DNA from 3 places in the Jeotgalibacillus sp. JSM ZJ347 genome. Region 2 is predicted to be linked to each of the others. Evidence: predicted binding sites of a transcription regulator. Region 2 holds the regulator's gene; each other region holds the start of a gene.
The links. The regulator LexA, encoded in region 2, represses DNA repair genes until DNA is damaged. The targets are predictions, from matches to a motif close to CGAACATATGTTCG.
Positions count from the first base shown of each region.

Region 1: the regulator LexA is predicted to act here: its motif matches at 1,653-1,666, upstream of ACH6CZ_RS15595 (YolD-like family protein).
Region 3: the regulator LexA is predicted to act here: its motif matches at 1,580-1,593, upstream of ACH6CZ_RS15740 (WYL domain-containing protein).

Region 1 covers NZ_JBISEN010000009.1:23,071-29,481, forward strand. Annotated here, with positions in the region: gene ACH6CZ_RS15580 (hypothetical protein) at 1-31, opposite strand, end outside; gene ACH6CZ_RS15585 (hypothetical protein) at 200-841, shown strand; gene ACH6CZ_RS15590 (HAD-IA family hydrolase) at 858-1,418, shown strand; gene ACH6CZ_RS15595 (YolD-like family protein) at 1,696-2,025, shown strand; gene ACH6CZ_RS15600 (SCP2 sterol-binding domain-containing protein) at 2,169-2,489, opposite strand; gene ACH6CZ_RS15605 (M48 family metallopeptidase) at 2,620-3,912, opposite strand; gene ACH6CZ_RS15610 (hypothetical protein) at 4,093-4,521, shown strand; gene ACH6CZ_RS15615 (Zn-dependent hydrolase) at 4,599-4,766, shown strand; gene ACH6CZ_RS15620 (Fic/DOC family protein) at 4,759-5,346, shown strand; gene ACH6CZ_RS15625 (PAS domain-containing protein) at 5,383-6,411, opposite strand, start outside.
Region 2 covers NZ_JBISEN010000001.1:660,201-666,611, forward strand. Annotated here, with positions in the region: gene ACH6CZ_RS03445 (Spo0E family sporulation regulatory protein-aspartic acid phosphatase) at 1-4, shown strand, start outside; gene ACH6CZ_RS03450 (YneF family protein) at 103-324, opposite strand; gene tkt (transketolase) at 492-2,498, opposite strand; gene ACH6CZ_RS03460 (DUF896 domain-containing protein) at 2,619-2,852, opposite strand; gene ACH6CZ_RS03465 (YneB family resolvase-like protein) at 2,926-3,573, opposite strand; gene yneA (cell division suppressor protein YneA) at 3,586-3,918, opposite strand; gene lexA (transcriptional repressor LexA) at 4,078-4,698, shown strand; gene ACH6CZ_RS03480 (alpha/beta fold hydrolase) at 4,772-5,650, opposite strand; gene glnA (type I glutamate--ammonia ligase) at 5,750-6,411, opposite strand, start outside.
Region 3 covers NZ_JBISEN010000009.1:51,075-57,485, forward strand. Annotated here, with positions in the region: gene ACH6CZ_RS15735 (hypothetical protein) at 88-1,263, shown strand; gene ACH6CZ_RS15740 (WYL domain-containing protein) at 1,330-1,551, opposite strand; gene ACH6CZ_RS15745 (YhgE/Pip domain-containing protein) at 1,850-3,667, opposite strand; gene ACH6CZ_RS15750 (efflux RND transporter permease subunit) at 3,670-5,610, opposite strand; gene ACH6CZ_RS15755 (TetR/AcrR family transcriptional regulator) at 5,886-6,411, shown strand, end outside.

The sequences.
Region 1 (6,411 bases), on a different contig from region 2:
CGATAGACAACAGATAAATTTGTTCCTTCATAAATTGATATGCACCTCCATATCATAATCGATTCGACAAATAGAGACTTAAGTCCTTCAAATTAATAAAATTTATATGATAAATGATATATTTTCTGAAACTTTCCTTTATGTTAATCGTTACCAATTACAACAGATAAAATACAAAAAAGAAGTGGAGTAAACCATCATGATGAAGAAAATATTCATTTCATTAGGGATTGCGGCTGGCGTGTTCATTGCGGGAGCTGGTATATTATTTTTTACTTTTGTCCAGAGCATGAAAGCAGACCCGGGAGAAGAAAGATATATAGAAGAAGTTGCAGATGAGTATCTAAGGGAGCGTATTGAAGCGGACACAGAAATTTATGATGTGCTTTATGATAATATGGGAAACTTCCCTGAATTTGAATACGCGGCAAATGTAAGGCATCTCGGAGATGGGACAGAATTTCTTGTCTATGAACGGCAGACAACCGGTGAAGTAACAGACAATTATGTAAAGGAACGTATGGAAGATCAGATTGTTGAAGATATACAGCCGCTTTTTGAACAATCATTTGATCGCATTGAATATATCTGGGTATTTCTAGATGAGGATACCGGTAAAGGTCAAGATCCTGACCAGCCATTTAGCTACAAAGCATATAATACTTCTCCTTTTCTTATGGTTGCAATCCCCCGGAACGCACAGAAAAGTGACGGGGAGTTATTTGAAAAACTGTATAATGAGATTAAAGCATTGACAGGCTTTGAACAGGGAACAATTGAAATCTCTTATACAGACCAGGGTGTTCCGCTTGAAGATGATGTCTGGAGCAAAGAATTTTAAGTAAAAGGAGCTAGATATGAATATACTTTGGGATTACGACGGCACACTTTTTAATACTTATCCCGCTTATGCAAAGCGCATGAGCCAGGTGCTAGACGGAAAAGTATCTGAAGCAGACTGCTATAAAGAACTGAAAATATCTGCATCACATGCGATCAGTCATTTCAGTTTGACTAGGTCGCAAATTGATGAATACAACCAATTAATCGGCAGCATCCACCCTGACGAAATGCCGCCGTTTGAGCACGTTGAAGAAATACTGAAGCAAGCTGACTGCAACTTGATCATGACACACAAAGACCAGGCTGGTGCCTATAAAGTACTTGATTACTATGGTTTCACAAAATACTTTTCCGACATTGTCACAGCTGATGACGGCTTTCCGCGCAAACCTGATCCTGCGTCATACAAATACCTGCATGACAAGCATCACATTGACCTTGCTATCGGCGACCGTGAACTCGATATCATCCCGGCAAAACAGCTCGGCATGCACACCTGCCTCTTTCAAAACGATCAACCAGCTGATTTTCATTTGGAGGACTACAAAGACTTTTTTAAGGTTGTGGTTTTTTAACTGCCCTATAAAGTAGTGAACAATTATTAAAGCCATCTAAGTGCAGCGAAGCGTAGGGCGGGGACTCCGGGACGATTAGAGGGAAGCTAAGACCCCGCAAACGCGGAGCGTTGAGGAGGCTCAGCAACCTCCGTCCGGAAAGCCTCCGCCCGAAGCGCAGCGAAACGTTTTTAAATATCCCCCCCACACAGCCCAATAAAATGTTAAAATCCATCACTTACCTATTTACAAAACAGAACAAACGTTCCTATAATGAGTAAAAAGGGGCGTGAATAAAATGAACAAGGACCGTGGCACAATTAAGTGGACCTCAATGATGCTGCCTGAACACGTGAAAATGCTCAAGGACTTTTACGAGGAGATGGAACAGGAAACAAAACCTGAACTTGATGAACAGATGTTTGACATGATTTTTCTCGGTATTCAGGAAGCGCTCGAATTCCGGCAGAAGGTTGACCTGAAAATCTTCGAACACAACAGGCGTGACAGCGTAAAAGGAATCATTACATTAATTAACTACCAGCAGCGCTATTTACTGATGACAACTTCAGACCATATGAAAAAGACCATCCCCTTCGATCAGGTGATTGGTCTTGAGGTTGTGTGAGACAGGGTCGCTGCCTGAATGCAAGGCTGCGTTCGTTTCAGCCACTTTGTGTTGCACTTCAGCCAAATTACGTGCGTTTCAAAAGAATTACGTGCGGCTCAGCCCATTTGCGTGCGCTGCGCCGCACCACAAGCCCGGGACGCTTAAAACGAATACTCACTCAACAATGATTCAAGCTTCAACGCGTAACCCATCTTCCCATCAACCTTTAACTTCCCGAACATGAATGCACCTGATGCGCTCAGGTTCCCTTCAATCATTTTCACTAAGTCTTTTTCACTCAGCTTTAATGTACAATTCGGCTCAGCTGCTCCCGCTTCTTCAATAGATGCTTCCCCATGCTTTAATACCAGCTGTTTCGTTTCCCCATCTTTCAGCTGAAATTCATAGCGCACATTTTCATTCCGGATCGGCTCCGGATTGGCGTTCATTGCTGTTGTTATTCTTGACCACACTTCTGACATGCTCATATCCCCTTTGTCTGAATGTAATGAATACTCATTCATTTTACCATAATGATCTTTTTCAGGTGTGTGAATTTATCATTAAATTCCAGTGAAAAAAGGATGAGACATATTTGTCCCATCCCCTCTCCTATTCTTGAATCCAAGTATAAAAATCTTCACCCGTTGTTGTACTGATATAATCAGCAGGGGTTTGACCGCTAGGGTCTGTCATGAATGGATCTGCACCATACTCGACAATCAATGCAGCTGCTTCACGTTCGTCATAGCCTACAGTGACCATGAGTGGGGTTGAATAGTCATCCTGTGTATTGGGATCTGCTCCTGCTTCAAGCAATAACTCAAGCATTTCCAGATTACTGCTGTACGCAGCGTATATTAAAGCAGTTGAACCCTCGTTATCTGTTTCTTCAAGATCAGCTCCAGCATCAATTAGCGCAGACGCCTCATCAATATCTCCCATACTGACAGCATCCATTAATGGCGTAGCCCCAAAACCCATGTCCTCATAAAATGCATCATCTGCAGCGCTCAAATCATCTGGCAGGAATGAAGCGAAAACAACGCCAGCGAGAGTCATGGAAATAATAACTGCTATATAAGCACCTGCCAGTCCCCCAAACAACAATCCTGCTCCCAGCACAATTTTACCCGGCTGCTGACTGTAATTATGAGGTGTTGACGGATTCATGAAACGTTCCACTGAAAGAATTCTTTTTGGAAGCAGAGGGTGTGTCGAAAGCACTTCGCTCAGCCATACCGCCCCGTTAGATTCTGAATGGATCTGCTCAAGATACGCATCTTCATTTACTTCATGGTACATTACTTTACCGACACCAAGCAGCGTAAGTGCACGCTTAGCAGCAGTAGCGTTCCCAACCTGATATGCAGCGTGCCTATCGCATGTATACTCACATGACCGGCTGTAGGCCTGAGATAAAAAAGGTACTAACTGGGCAGGCAACACCAAAATGTTTTTCCAGATGTGGTTACGTTTGATATGCGCGAGTTCATGCGCAATGATAAAGTCCAGCTCTTCCTGTCCATTCTGTCTTGCTAATTCAAATACCTCTGAATAAACGACAATCATATTACGACCGAAAAATCTTGTCGCAAAGGCATTCAATGCACCTTCAGACTGAATAACAAAGAAGTCGGGTACTTTCTTTAATCCCATTTCATTAGATAAAACAACAGTCCGCTCATAGACATCTGAAAACTGTCTCTCACTCACTCTTACCCCATTGCCACGGATCGAGCCGAGCATAAGTGCATTTGTAAAAAGAACGACTGCAAGAACAGCAAGCGCAATCCCAATTCCAATAATCGAAACAGCAGCGACAATATAGATCAGCACGCTAAATATAGCTGAAAGTATAAAGTAAACCGTTTCTCTTTCTGATTTGATTCCCTGATGATTCAAAGGTCTTCCCCCTGTATATGTATGATATTGTAAGGCATTTCTAAATATTAGCCGATCATCTTTAAAATTACAATATAACAATCATATTTTTGTGAGGTTTCGATAGCCAGGTATCAAGGCTTTTTCGGTTTATGGTACGATAAATAAATAAAAGATTAATCTAAGGATTTGAGGTCTACAATGGAACACATACGTACAAGAACAAAAAGAGTAGCTAAAAAAGGTGTAGTTGGCATACACAAATATGATATCCGTAAAGAAGACGGTCAATATTTTGTATTTTTCAGCTCTAAATCACAAAACAGTCATTTTTACAGCGATGAAGAACTCGTTGGGGAATACACCTCACTTGATGAGGCACAGAATTACCTGAAAGAGAACATGGGTGCATTTGATGCAAGACCGCTGTCATTTAAGGTTGCGTGGAGTGTCGCCAACCTTATTGTATCCACTATACTTGGCTTTTTTGTCTATCACCTGAGTGAAGATGCATTATTATCAGGTAGATTTGCAGCAGAGACAGCCCAGATTGCAGGCTTGATGATCGGAATCGTCGTGATCTTTATTACACTGATCATCTTCAACCGGATGTTAAGTCGATTAAGCTGATGAAATTGCTTATCTGACAGCCTTTTCGTGGTATAATGAAAGTATAGGAACTCATGAAAAGGTGGGGGAATCGCTGAATGAAAGATGTCAAAATTGAATCACCGGAGTTTAAAAGAATCATGAAGAATCTGCATTTAGAAAACCTGTCTTTGAATCAGGGATTACAGGAGAAAGTGCTGGAAACGATAAATGCAGATAAGCCGATCACACCTTCAGTGATTAAGGACCTGCTGTCCCGTGGATAAGTATATCAGCTGTGAAAATGATGATTTCCTGCTGAAGTATAACCTGCTTGGGGTTAAAAATGAAAAAGCCTTAATGGAAGCTGAAGCACTCACTTTTTCCCTTCGTGCTGCGGAGTTTGTGAGAAAGCAATATAAGGTCTCATCATTTGATATCCAAAGCTTTAAAGACCTGCACCGGCATTTCTTTCAGGACATTTACCCGTTTGCCGGTCAGTTTCGCACCGTTCAGCTGATGAAAGGAAACACACGCTTTTGTCAGGCACAGTTTCTGGATAGTTATGCAGAACAGACTTTTAATGAACTTGCCGCTGAAGCAGAGTGGTCAACGCTCAACCAGGCGGCTAACAGGCTTGCTTATTTTAAATCCGAACTGAACATGCTCCACCCTTTCCGTGAAGGAAACGGACGGACAATCCGCTCTTTTCTTCACGAATATGCCCGTTCAAGAGGCATTGAGTGGCAGTATGATCAGCTTGACCGGACTGAGTATATTAACGCCATGATCAGGTCGGTGACGGACCTGTCAGACCTGGAACAGCTTTTCAAACAGACAATCAGCTTCACTGATAAAATAATCTAAAAAACGTTCAGCTTTTAGTATAAGCTGAACGTTTTTTTAATACGGTAATATAAGTTCAACGGTCGTCCCCGCACCAGGCGTGCTCGATATTTTCATTTCTCCACGATGGAGCTTCATGATATTCTGACACATCGGGATCCCGAGACCATTCCCTGTCTGTTTGGTCGTAAAAAAAGGTGTATCAATCTTTTTTAGCACCTCTTCACTCATCCCCTCGCCATCATCCTCCACCACAATGGACATTGTCTTTTCATGATAAAGATAAGAGACATGAATGCGTCCACCCTGTTTCATGGCTTCGATTGCATTTTTCAATACATTCATGACAACCTGCTTAATCTGATTGGATTCACATAACACTTCGGCAGTCGATTTTTTTCCATCACAGCTTAACTCAATATTTTTCATCGTAAGCTCCGGTTGAAGGAAAGCACACACGCTGCGGACGAGCTCTTCAATCTTTACAAGTCTCATTTCAGACTTCTGCGGCTTTGCAAGCATCATTAATTCATTGACCGTATATTCTATACGGTCAATTTCTGATTTCAATACGGATAAATATGCTTTTTTCTCAGTTGACGTTTCACCTTCTTCAAGTAAGGCAGTAAAACCTTTTAAAGAAGTGAGCGGATTTCTGATCTCATGTGCGATACCGGCAGCGAGTTCACCTAATACGGATAACTTTTCAGACCGCAGCACAAGCTGCTCTGCTTCTTTTGCCTGGGTAATATCCTGGCTGACAAAAATAAAACGGGTTGCTTCACCTGATGGACCTATCATCGGAAAAACACGCGTGCTGGTCCATTTCGTTTCACCTTCTTTATCTTTCGTCTGAATATCTCCGCTCCAGATCTCTCCACGATAAAGTGTTTCCCACATCTCATCATAAAACGAATCCGGATGACACCTCGCATTTAAATTGTCCACCGGTTTCCCAATAATCTCGAGAGGGGATCGTTTCATTAATTCTGCAGCACGTTCATTTAGGTATAGAATCGTACGATTACGATCTATAATCGTGACCATAGAAGATTGGTCCAGCACATGTTTCAGGTAATTCATTTC
Region 2 (6,411 bases):
ATAAAAAAGGCTTCCTGCTGAGAAGCCTTTTTTATTTTGTTTAAAGCGATGTGTAATAAACATAAAAGGCACTTCAGCCTAAGCGAAGTACCTGTTCATTTATTATTTTTCCTGCTGCTTATTCATAGCACTCATCATCTGATTGATTTTCTTCTGCGACGGTTTCATTCCCATCTGCATCATCATCATACGAAGCATTTGCTCATTAATCGGCGGGTTCTTTTTAAGATAAGTCATCATGTATTTACGAGCGATGAAAAATCCAAGTGCGACTCCGGCCAGCAAAGCTACAACAATTAATACAATTGCAAGCCATAATTCCATTTCATATTGCCTCCTATTTGTTACTTTCATATAAAAGTGTACAAGAACAATCCGTATTATACAATCATTTATTACATAATTCGTGCAGTTATATGATTTTTATTTTCATGACCGCTACAAATAAAGCTGGTGAGCAGAGTTACCGCCCACCAGCTTAGTCATTTTGATTAGGCCTGAAGTAAAGACTCTACCCGTTTTACAACATTCTCTACTGTAAAGCCATATTCTTCAAGTACTTTCCCGCCTGGAGCTGAAGCACCAAACGTATCAATTCCAAGCACTTCGCCTTCATCGCCTGTATAACGTTCCCAACCAAGCGGTGATGCCATTTCAATCGCGAAACGCTTCTTAACATTCTTCGGAAGAACAGACTGCTTATATTCTGCTGACTGCTTTTCAAAGCGGTCCCATGAAGGCATTGATACAACTGCTGCATCAATATTTTTTTCACGTAATGATTGTTGCGCTTCATACGCAAGACCTACTTCAGAACCGCTCGCTAAAAGAAGTACATCGGCTTCATCTTTTTCAGATGGAGATACGATATACGCTCCTTTTTTAACACCTTCATAGGCGCTCTCTGCAGTACCTGGCAGTGTAGGTAACCCCTGACGTGTAAGGACAAGTGTTGTCGGGTGATCTTGCGCTTCCATAGACAGCTTCCATGCAGCAGCCACTTCGTTACCATCAGCCGGACGAATCACTGATAACCCTGGCATCGCTCTCAGTGACGGCAGCTGTTCAACTGGCTCATGTGTCGGACCATCTTCACCAACAGCAATACTGTCATGAGTGAATACGTATGTAACCGGTACACCCATTAGCGCTGAAAGTCTGATTGCAGGTCTTACATAGTCACTGAATACAAAGAATGTACCACCATACACACGCAGTCCTCCGTGCAGTGCCATACCATTTAGCGCAGTTCCCATCGCAAATTCACGAACACCGAACCAGATATTTCTTCCTTCAGGTGTTTCAGGTGTGAAGTCAGCTTCATCTTTCATCATCGTGTTGTTTGATCCCGCAAGGTCAGCTGAGCCGCCAAATAACGTAGGAACCGTTTTAGAGATTGCATTAAGGACTTCACCTGAAGATGCACGACTTGCAAGTGCTTTACCTTCTTCATACACAGGAAGTTCCTGATCCCAATTATCTGCAAGTTTTCCGTTCATGGCATTTTCAAGTTCCTGTGCAAGTTCCGGATAAGCAGATTTATAACTCTGGAACTTTTCATTCCATTCATTTTCTTTTTCAACACCATTTTGAGCGACAAGCTCTTCAAAGCGCTTATACACTTCATCAGGTACATAGAAAGACTCTTCAGCTTCCCACTGATAAGCTTCCTTAGCAAGAGTGGTTTCATCCGCACCAAGTGGAGCACCGTGTGCTTTTGAAGTGCCTGCTCTGTTAGGTGAGCCAAAACCGATAACTGTCTTAATTTCAATCATTGTAGGACGGCTTGTATCAGCTTTAGCCTTTTTAATCGCATCTGCAACGTCAGCAACATCGTTTCCATCATCAACACGGATATATTGCCAGTTGTAAGATTCGAACCTTTGTTTTACGCTCTCAGAGAATGAACGGTCAAGGTCGCCGTCAAGTGAAATATCATTTGAATCATAAAGAACGATCAATTTGTCCAGCTGAAGATGTCCTGCAAGTGAAGCTGCTTCAGAAGATACACCTTCCATCAGGTCTCCATCTCCGCATAGTGTATAAGTATAGTGATCAACTACATTGTATTTTTCACGATTGTATTTGGCGCTTAAGTGCTTTTCAGCCATTGCCATACCTACTGCCATGCCAATTCCCTGTCCAAGAGGACCAGTAGTTGCCTCAATGCCTTTCGTATGTTTGTATTCAGGGTGACCTGGTGTCTTAGATCCCCATTGTCTGAAGTTTTTAATTTCATCAAGTGATAAATCATAGCCGGAAAGGTGAAGCAGGCTATAAAGCAGCATCGAGCCATGACCAGCTGAAAGAACGAAACGGTCACGATCGAACCAGTCCGGATTCTTCGGATTGTGGTTCATGAACTGAGTCCATAAAGTATATGCAAATGGCGCAGCCCCCATAGGAAGTCCCGGATGCCCCGAGTTTGCTTTATCAATTGCATCAATTGATAACGTTCTGATTGTGTTAATTGCTAAATCATCTGTCTTGTTAAACATCATCTACATCCTCTCTAAACTCACGTGATACGTCTTATTGTACAAAAAAAAAAGAGAGATGTACAAACATCTCTTCTTTTCTACAAAAAACTTCTTACTCCAGGTAAAAACCGGAAACATTCAGTTCATTTTATTCCTGTTTTTTGCATCTTTAAGTTTTTGTGGAGTGACATCCTGGCCTTCAGGATCAATGACAGTAACATTTTCAATCGTTTGTTTCATTGATCCTCTAAACGCCTGTAAATATTCCTGTCTTAGAGCCTGCTGTTCATCTGCTTCAGCTTTAGTAAGAGTATCTTCTTTTGATTTTTTTGACAGTTCATTTATTCTTTTAATTTTATCTTCAGATAACATGTCTTTCACCCTTTCTTTCAGGTAAGCTTCTATGTATGTTAAAAGAAAGGTTTAAGTTTGACAAGTAATTTGTTTACGTTATCTCTGATTCCATATACTCAACATACCTTCTATGAACAGTTGCTTTAGACACAGGGTGTCCAAGACCTCTTAATACAGATGCAATTTCCTGAAATGTTAGCCCATTCCCTCTCAGCCTGACGATCTCATCGACTGGTATTTCAATCTTTTCCCTACCTTCTTTGTTTCCACGGTTCTTCAGATTTCTATGCGGTTTGAAGCCCTGCTCTACAGCACGCCTCATTCCTCTTTTAATTTTCAGGTTATGGAGTTTCCGCTGATGCTCTTCCACCATACTCACAATTTGAAGAATCATTGAATCTGATTCAGACAGCTGAAGTTCCCCATCATGTGCAATGGTGAATATCTTCACACCTTCTTTTTGCAATGTATGTAAAAGTGCAATTTTAGCGTTTCCTCTTCCGATCCGCGTCTCATCCTGAATTAAAAGACCTTCAGCATTAAACTCCCGAACCTGCTCCAGCAGCTCAAATACACCTTCACGATCCAGATCAAATCCACTTTCCTTTTTACTAATAATCGAAACTACCTGATAGTTCATTTTATCGGCAAGGGCAATCAGTTCCTCTTCCTGCCGTGTAAGTGAAGTTTCCTGAGTTTCTTTTTCTGTACTGACTCTGCAGTAAATAATTACTTTCAACACGTTCACTCCTTAATTCCGTTCAGATGCCAGGTGAATCGCGTCTTCACTGAATTTAAAAGCTTCCTCGGGTACCGGAAGCTTCAGCTGTTCCCCTGTGACAATTTTATGGGAAGATAGCCCATTATATTCAGTTACCCATTCAATAAACCCTTCCGGGGACATCGAAGTATGACTTGAGTATTCTTCAGCATACGCCCAGAGAGTATCTCCTTTTTGAACAGTTATTTCTGCATAGGTTGCATCACTGTTCGCTGTGTTCGTAAAGACAAGAAATAAGCTGAAAAAAAGTGCAGTCACCACGAATAGAATAACAAATGAATATTTCCTCCACAATCCTGTCATAATTAACCGCCTCCATCGAATATGTGTTCGCTTTTGTTAACTTGAGTATAATACGAACATTTGTTTTGGTCAACACAAAAACTCGAACTTATGTTTGTATTTTTAAAATCGCTATGCTATAATTTAGAAAAGTTTCAAACTGAAAAGAGGTGCTGCAGTGTGAAGAAATTATCAAAACGACAGCTTGATATATTAAACTTCATTAAACGCGAAGTTCAGGATAAAGGTTATCCACCATCTGTTCGTGAAATAGGTCTTGCTGTTGGGCTGGCATCAAGTTCTACAGTACATGGTCATCTTGCGAGACTGGAAAGCAAAGGGTTAATCAGAAGGGATCCAACAAAGCCAAGAGCGATTGAAGTGATCTCTCTTGAAGAAGAAAAAATCCCTACTCAGCGTGTAATAAACGTTCCGCTTGTTGGTAAAGTTACTGCCGGATCACCTATTACTGCTATTGAAAATGTAGAGGAATACTTCCCTCTTCCCGAGAGACTTGCCTCATCGGATGATGCCGTGTTCATGTTAGAGATCATGGGAGATTCTATGATAGAAGCCGGAATTTTAGACGGAGATCTCGTCATCGTAAAACAACAAAATACTGCGAATAACGGAGACATTGTTGTAGCAATGACAGATGAAGATGAAGCAACGGTAAAACGTTTCTTTAAAGAGAAAGATTATGTAAGACTACAGCCTGAGAATTCTTCTATGGCACCTATTATTTTAAGTAACGTTTCAATACTTGGAAAAGTAGTAGGCGTTTACAGACAGGTTCATTAAAAAAGCAGAACGCATTGACAAATTTGTCAATGCGTTCTGCTTTTTTAATGATGCCTGATCTAAACATCTTAATCTATTCATCAAGCACTTTTTTAATATAAGAGGAAACTTCCCCCGAGATCTCTATTGGTAGCATATGTCCCCCGGAATCGAACATATGCGTATTACATGTTCGTATTTTATCACCTGCCTTTTCAAGCAGCTTATACGGATCATAAATAACTTCATCTCTTCCAACTGCAACGTAGACAGGCATCATTAACGTATCCAGTTCAGCTGCTTTAAACAGTTTCGGTGGTGTCATTACATACTCCCAGCTGACATGCTTCTGTCCAAGGTAATAAAGGTTAAACAGCCGCTTATGCTCTTCCGTTTTCTCCCTGGTCAGCCAGCTGCAGAAATGATTTTTAATGACGGTCTCATTTGGAATCATGTTCGTTAATAACAATCTGGAATAGAAAGAGACATTCATTCTTTTTATTGAAGCAGCAGGAGATAATATAATTAGAGATTTCACTCTATCCGGCTTTAAAATGGCGTAATTAAGTGCGTGCCATCCACCATTGGAATGGCCGATCATCGTTACATTCGCTATGTTTAGAGCATCTATTAGCTCTGTTATCCAATCAACATAATCTTCCCGTTCATTTAAATGTTCCTTTGTGTTGCTGTTATTAAACTCTCCTAATACATCGACAAAGTAAAGCAGATAGTCTTCCGCTAAGTTTTCAGCACATCCATACCATTCTGCAGAACTGAAACCAAACGCATGAAAAAAGATGAGCGGTTCTTTTTGCCGATTTCCGCATTCCAGAACTGAAACGTCTCCAAACTTAGTTGTAATCTTATTATCTTTATATGGTATCTTCCATAACTTCATGACCTCTTTATATGCGGATTGATACTGATTATATCCCTCTATTGATTTAAATCCTTTATATGATTCAGCCATTATCATCCCCCCTTACCGTTTATATACCCAGCTTTTTCATTATTGTACTGCTAAATAGAAAAAACCTCTGAAGCAAAGTTGCTTCAGAGGTTTGATTGATTAATACATTTCTAAATACTGTTCTCTCTCCCATGGGTGAACCTGCGTACGGAACATATCCCATTCGATTTCTTTAGCTTCAACGAAATGCTCAAAGATATGTTCTCCAAGTCCGTCGATGATAACCTGATCGTTCTTAAGTTCTTCAAGCGCTGCAAAAAGAGTACCTGGAAGATCTTTGATACCTGCTGCTTCACGCTCAGCTTTATCCATTACATAGATATTTCTATCAATTGATTCTGGTGGTGTCAGACCATTTTTAATTCCATCAAGACCCGCTTTAAGCATAACGGCCATTGCAAGATATGGGTTTGCAGATGGATCTACTGAACGCACTTCCACACGTGTACTCATTCCACGTGAAGCCGGGATTCTGACTAGCGGGCTACGGTTTCTTGCAGACCATGCAATGTAGCAAGGTGCTTCATAACCCGGTACAAGACGCTTGTAAGAGTTTACAGTAGGGTTTGTCACAGCTGTAAACCCTGATGCGTGCTTAAGCACACCAGCCATGAATTGCTTCATTGTTTCACTTAGCTGCTGATCAGCATTTTCATCAAAGAATGAGTTCTTGCCATCCTTAAATAATGACATGTTAAAGTGCATTCCAGAACCATTCACACCAAATAATGGCTTAGGCATAAATGTAGCGTGTAATCCGT
Region 3 (6,411 bases), on a different contig from region 2:
TAGTCGATTTTTTCAAAATGAAAGTTTTTAACATGATTAATTTAGGTTAAAAGAGTAAGAACGATAAAGAAATGATGGGGTGAAAATATGAGCGGATCGAATTATACACTGGGTTTAATCGCAGCGCCGGGATATCCGAAAGAATTAATTGATTCGCTGAAGGCTGAACTTCCTGAACTGCTGGATTATTATGTGGATGATAACCGGGATTGGAAAATTGATTGTTCAATTGATTCTCTAACCGGTGGCACTGACCAATCAGATGAAGTGATGAAAGCGATTCTGTCCAAAAGAAAAGAAAATGAGTGGGATTTTACAGTTGCCCTTACAGACCTTCCTTTACTTTTTGGAAAAAAAGCAATCATTGCTGAAGCCTATGAAGAAGAAAACATTGCATTGATCAGCCTGCCGGGGCTTGGAGCGGTTTCCCTCTCACGCAGAGTCAGGGACTCAATTCTCCAGCTGGTGAATGAAATGTTCTACACGACTTCTGAAGAGGGACGGGAAAAAGCAGAAAAAAGACTTGAGCAAAAAGATAAAACAGAGAATAAAGATTTAAAAACCAGAAATCCCAAAAGGCTGGTTGGTAAAAAAGGATTTGATAAAATTTCACCAATCCAAAGAGAAACCCCTGAGGATACGGAAAATATTGATGTAAGATTCAAAGTCAATTCCTATGCAGGCAGCGCATTGCGCCTGTTAACCGGTATGGTGCGTGCGAATAAACCGTGGGTTATGTTTTCGTCCTTTAAAAAAGTCATCATGCTTGCTTTTACAACCGGTGCTTATGCACTGGTGTTTCCCACACTTTGGATGCTGAGTCATGAATATAGTATTTGGAGAATGTTTTTGCTATCCAATATTTCAATACTTGCAATGGTTTTCTGGATCATTTCAGCCCATCAGTTATGGGAAAAGAAGCAGGTAACCCAAACAGCACCACATCTTAGAAAGCTTTATAATGCAACAACATTCCTGACCCTTTTGACCTCAGTATTATTATATTATATGTTACTGTTTATCCTGTTTTCATTTGCAGTCGTTTTATTTATACCGATGGGTCTGCTGCAGTCTGAGGTATCACCGGATGTTGGATATGTGAACTATTTTTATATTGCCTGGACCGCAACAAGTATCGCCACTATTATTGGTGCACTTGGTTCAGCACTCGAAGATGAGGAAGTCGTCTTATCTTCCACATATGGCTACAGGCAGCGGCAAAGATATGACGAGATCAGAGAAATGATGGAAGAGGAAGAATAATAAAATGGTATGTAAGTGCAGAGTCCTTTTTGAAGCAGCTGCTTCCTGGAGGACTCTTTTATCTGGTCAGATAATCAGCTTTTCTTTTTTGATCATTGGTTTGATTGACAGGATTCGGTCATATTGAAAAGTACGGACAGCTCTTCTTTTCAGACAGTAGGCTGTGAAAGAATTTTCCCCGAGCTTTCTGATCAGCACTCTTCTCTCAGAACAGACACCATCATGTTTCATATAGATCATTTTGACTGTGAGACCCTGCTGCCAGTAGCGGAATAATTTCTCTTTCATGATCATTCCTCCTCGTACCTTTATTATACGAACAAACGTTCTGAAAGTAAACTGAAAAGCTGCTGCAGAAGGATATAAATTTAAAAAACTGACAGACGGATATCCGCCTGTCAGTTTGATTTAAGTGGTTGAATGAGATTTTTTCCTTATAGGTATTTAGACATGAAACGTCGAAGGTTGGTGATTGAATGCTGAACATGGTGTGTTTACATTCGAACATCCGGGGATAACCTTCGAACATCCCTGGCTGAACGCCGAACATCACCCGTTAACCCGCGAACCTCATCGCACACACCACTTACCTGAACAAATCCATCAAACGATCCCAGAAGCTCTTCTCTTCTGCAGCTTCCTCTTCTGCTTCTTCTGCATCTTCCTTTTTCAGGCTGTCTGTCTTAATCACAAATTGAACTGATTCAACGCCCTCATTCTGGTCAGATACAAATGAAACCGGCTCAAAATCGGATTTATCGAATTCGCTCAGCATGGCATCAATTTCTTCCTGGAGCTGGTCAGGCAGCTCACTTGTTGCTGAAGCCAGCTCTGAAGTGCCACTATATAAAGCGCCTGCACCGTCCTCAAGCTCATCTGTGCCACCTGTCAGACCGCCAAGTCCGCTATGAAGTTCTCCATACGAACCTGCAAGCTCACTGACACCGCCAGTATATGAAGCAAGACCTGAATGGAACTCTGCGAAGTTTGCAGCAAGCGTAGCTAACCCCTGCTGCAGCTGACCTAAAGATTCATCCATATTGGTTGCTGCAAGACCGTTTTCAAGCTGGTCAGCAATGGTATGCAGGCTGCTGCTCATTTCAGCCAGTGCACCCTTGCTTTCTGAAAGTGCACCCGGAACGGCTGCAAAAGCTTCCTCTGTTTGTCTGTAAGTTTCTTTTACAGCAAGTGATGACTTGTAGCTTTCAACAAGCTTATTGACTGTTGCTTCATCCGCTCCACTCTCATAAAGCGCTGCGATGTCAGCTTCACTGATCTGATGTTCCGGAACAGCCGCGATTGCCTGATCAAGCGCATGGTAAGCCTGCTCATAGCTTCCACTTAAGCTTGTCAGTCCGCTTCCGACTTCATCAAGTCCGCCGGCAATTTGTCTGAATGCTGCCGGGAGTTCACTGAATTCACCCGTATTTACTTCACCGACACCTGCTCCAACTGATTCACTCATCTGATTCAATGCATCCTGAATCGAAGAAGATCCTTCAATCAGTCCACCTGCATTTTGTGAGAGCTGACTGATGCCGTCGCGGAATTGTGCTGAACCGTCATACAGATTTGCTGTTCCGTTATTCAGTTCAGCGATTCCGGCCTGCAATTCGCCAACCCCGTTATTCACTTCAGCAGTGGCATCTGACAGTGACGTCATTTCCTGTTTCACTTCAGCTGTATCAGGTGCCTCAATAGACATGGATGATGGTACGGCAGCGATTTGAATCGCCTCCATCTCAAGGTCCGTGACATCTGCATTCACCTGATAGCTCTCTTCTTTTTCAGGCAGCACGGTAAATGTTACCTGTCTGTTTTTACCGGCAGTGGCAATTGTTCCGTCCGGTGCTTCAATATTTTTAAAGCGCTCAGCATCAAATGTCATTGTGATCTGGATCATATAGTTGTTGAAAAAAAGTTCTTCACCCTCAGTATTTTTAGAAGAATCGATTTGAATCGTAAGCGCTCCGTCCTGACCAATCAGCGATTTGGCATCAGCTGCTTCACCGTTTAACGAGTAACTGATATCAAAATTCCACGGGAGCGCTCTATTTTCAAGATTACCCTGATAATAAAATTCTTCTTCCTGTGCATTCAGTGTAATCTCGCGCTCCTGCTGCTCAATTGGTGTTAGATCAGTCAGATTCTGAACGTTCGTATAATCACCGTAGTCCGTAATTTCACCGAATTCACTTACGGTGAAGTTATTAACGACATAAAGATCTTTTTGATCCCCTGCTGCATCCAACGTCGCATAGACCACTTCTGTCTTTTTATCAAAAGTGCCTTCTCCCGTCACAGTGTTGTCTTCAGCTGTATTCTGTGTTTCCGCTGAGACGAGGAGGGTTGGCATGGCAAGTAGAAATGCTGCAAATCCTGCGCTTGTGCGTTTAAATTTCATTGTCATTTCCCCTTAAAAAAGTTTGCTTTCCACGTTGTTTTCTCAATGACTTTATCGAAAATCACTAGCAGTGCCGGCAGTACAAAGACGACCATGATAAAGGCTAATAATGCCCCGCGTCCAAGCAGTAATCCGATTGATGAGACAACCGGGTTTGTTGAGGTGATCCACAGAATAAAGCCGACACTTGAGAGAATGGAAGCTGATACAAAAATGGCAAACAGCTTATCATCAATCGTCTTTTTAATCGCTTCAAGCGCAGTCATTTCCTGTCTGAGCTTGTAGTAGTTTTCGGTGAAAAGAATGCCGTAATCAACCGTTGCCGCAAGCTGAATTGTACTGATCAGCAAATAGCCGATATAAACGAGCGGCGCATCAGTAAAGTACGGAATCGCCAAGTTGATCCAGACAGAAGCCTGAATCGTGATTAACAGGACAACCGGAATGGAAATCGAACGGAATGTCAGCAGCAGGACAAGTCCCACTGTCACGACCGTCATGATATTAACGAACGTATTATCCTTTTGAACGATCTCCCTCATATCATACAGCGTGACACTTTCACCAAGAAGGTGCACATCATCATAGTAGCTGTCTGCTGTTTCCTTCACGTCTTCAATGAGCGTAAAGGCTGGATCACCTTCAGTTTCCGTCTCTGCAAAGATCGTAATTCTCGCATAGTTCTCTGAGTAGAACTGATCTGTAACTGATTCATCCAGATATTCAGGCGGAACCGCTGCACCCGCTACATTTACGTAAGACATCACGCCTGAAATATTGTCCAGCGCTTCAATCTCACGGACAAGCTCCTCTTCAGTCCCGCGGTCTTCAGCAGGTACCAGCAGAACCATTGGTGTTTCCTGCCCAAAAATTTCTTCTGTCGCAATCGCATCCTGTCCTGCACGCGTATTCTCAGGATGTTCACCCGCTCCGTAAATGAACGTCGTATTGCTTTGCGCGAGAAATGCCGGCACAATTAACAGCAGCACTAAAATCAAGCTTGGTACACGCAGCTTGATCACGCGTTTACCGACACCCTTAAAGTCAGGGATAAACTGGCGGTGCTGCGTTTTATCAATCCATTTATAAAACATTAAAGTCAGCGCCGGTAAGAAAATAATGACACTGATAAAGCTGAGCAGGATCCCTTTTACAAGGTTAATCCCGAGATCCGATCCAATGCCAAACTCCATAAAAGTAAGCGCCATAAACCCGAAGAATGTCGTTGAGGCACTGGCGATAATCGCCGGGAAAGACCGCTTCATTGCAAGCTTCATCGCAGTGGTCGGATCATCAACTTTTTTCCGGTAGTCTGAAAAACTGTGGAGTAAAAAGATCGCATAATCCAGCGATACAGCAAGCTGGAGAATCGGGGCAACTGATTGTGTGATAAATGAAACTTCCCCGAGAAAAATATTTGTTCCCAGATTAATCAGGATTGATACACCGATTGCGGTTAAAAAGAAAACCGGTTCAACCCATGAATTCGTCGATAATATTAAAATGATAATGATAATTGGAACAAGCAGCAGTGCGGCATACATGGACTCATCTCCGGCCATCTGCTGGGACACAGCTGTCGTTACCGCTTCACCCGTCAGCGCATTTTCTTCGCCGATCAGATCATAAATTTCATTGGTAACAGCTACCTCCTGCTCTTCTTCAATGGTAATGGAAATTAGGGCTGCCCCATCCTTGTAGTAGGATGACAACATCTCATCATCGGCCATTTCAAGCGGAACCGTCAAATCCATTACATCATCAAGCCAGGTGACGTCTGAAACGCCATCAATCGCTGCCAGCTGTTGTTTTACATCCAGTGCCTCAGCAATGGTGACATCTTTAATCAACACATTTGCATTCGGCATCGGTTCATCGAATTCTTCCTGCATGATGTCAACCGCCTCAATTGACGGGGCATCATTCGGGAGATAATCTGCCATATTATAATTCACTGAGACAGCAAACTGGGCTGCCGCACTAATCATCGTAAGGATAAAAAAGATGATTACGATACTTTTTTTATGTTTTATTACCTGTGACGTCCAGTCGATAAAGCGTCATCCTCTCTTGCACAGCACTTTCATACACTCTAATATTATATTGACACAGTGTTGGGTATTCAACAGACAGTCTGTTTCAGAATGTCAGTTTTCCAACACAACGTCTAATAAGTGTTGGATTTTCACAAACCTTTAACATAAGGAGTGTCACATGAATGTCTGAAAAACTCGATCACCGTAAAAAATATACGCGCAAAGTATTAAAAGAAAGTTTAATTCAACTGCTTGGTTCAAAGCCGATTTCTTCAGTGACTGTAAAAGAAATCTGTGAAATTGCTGATATTAACCGCTCCACCTTTTACACACATTATCAGGATCATTTTGACCTGCTGCATAAAATTGAAGAAGAAATTGTTGAGGATATGGATCGCTATCTTCAGGGCTACAGTACAGAAATTGATGAAGAAGCGCTTCAGCTGACTGAAAAAATCCTCGAATATATGATTGACCACAAAGACATCATCCAGGCGCTGCTCAGTCCAAACGGCTCTTCAGCATTTGAGAAAAAAGTGATGGAGCTCACACGCCTTTATATGATGAATAATTTGATGAACGATAACGGGATCCGTCAGGCGGAATCCAAATATTTAAGTACATTCGTTGTGAGCGGTGCGATCCACGTGATCAAGGAGTGGATCGCCAACGACCTGGATCAGCCGGTTCAGGAGATGGCGGTGCTGA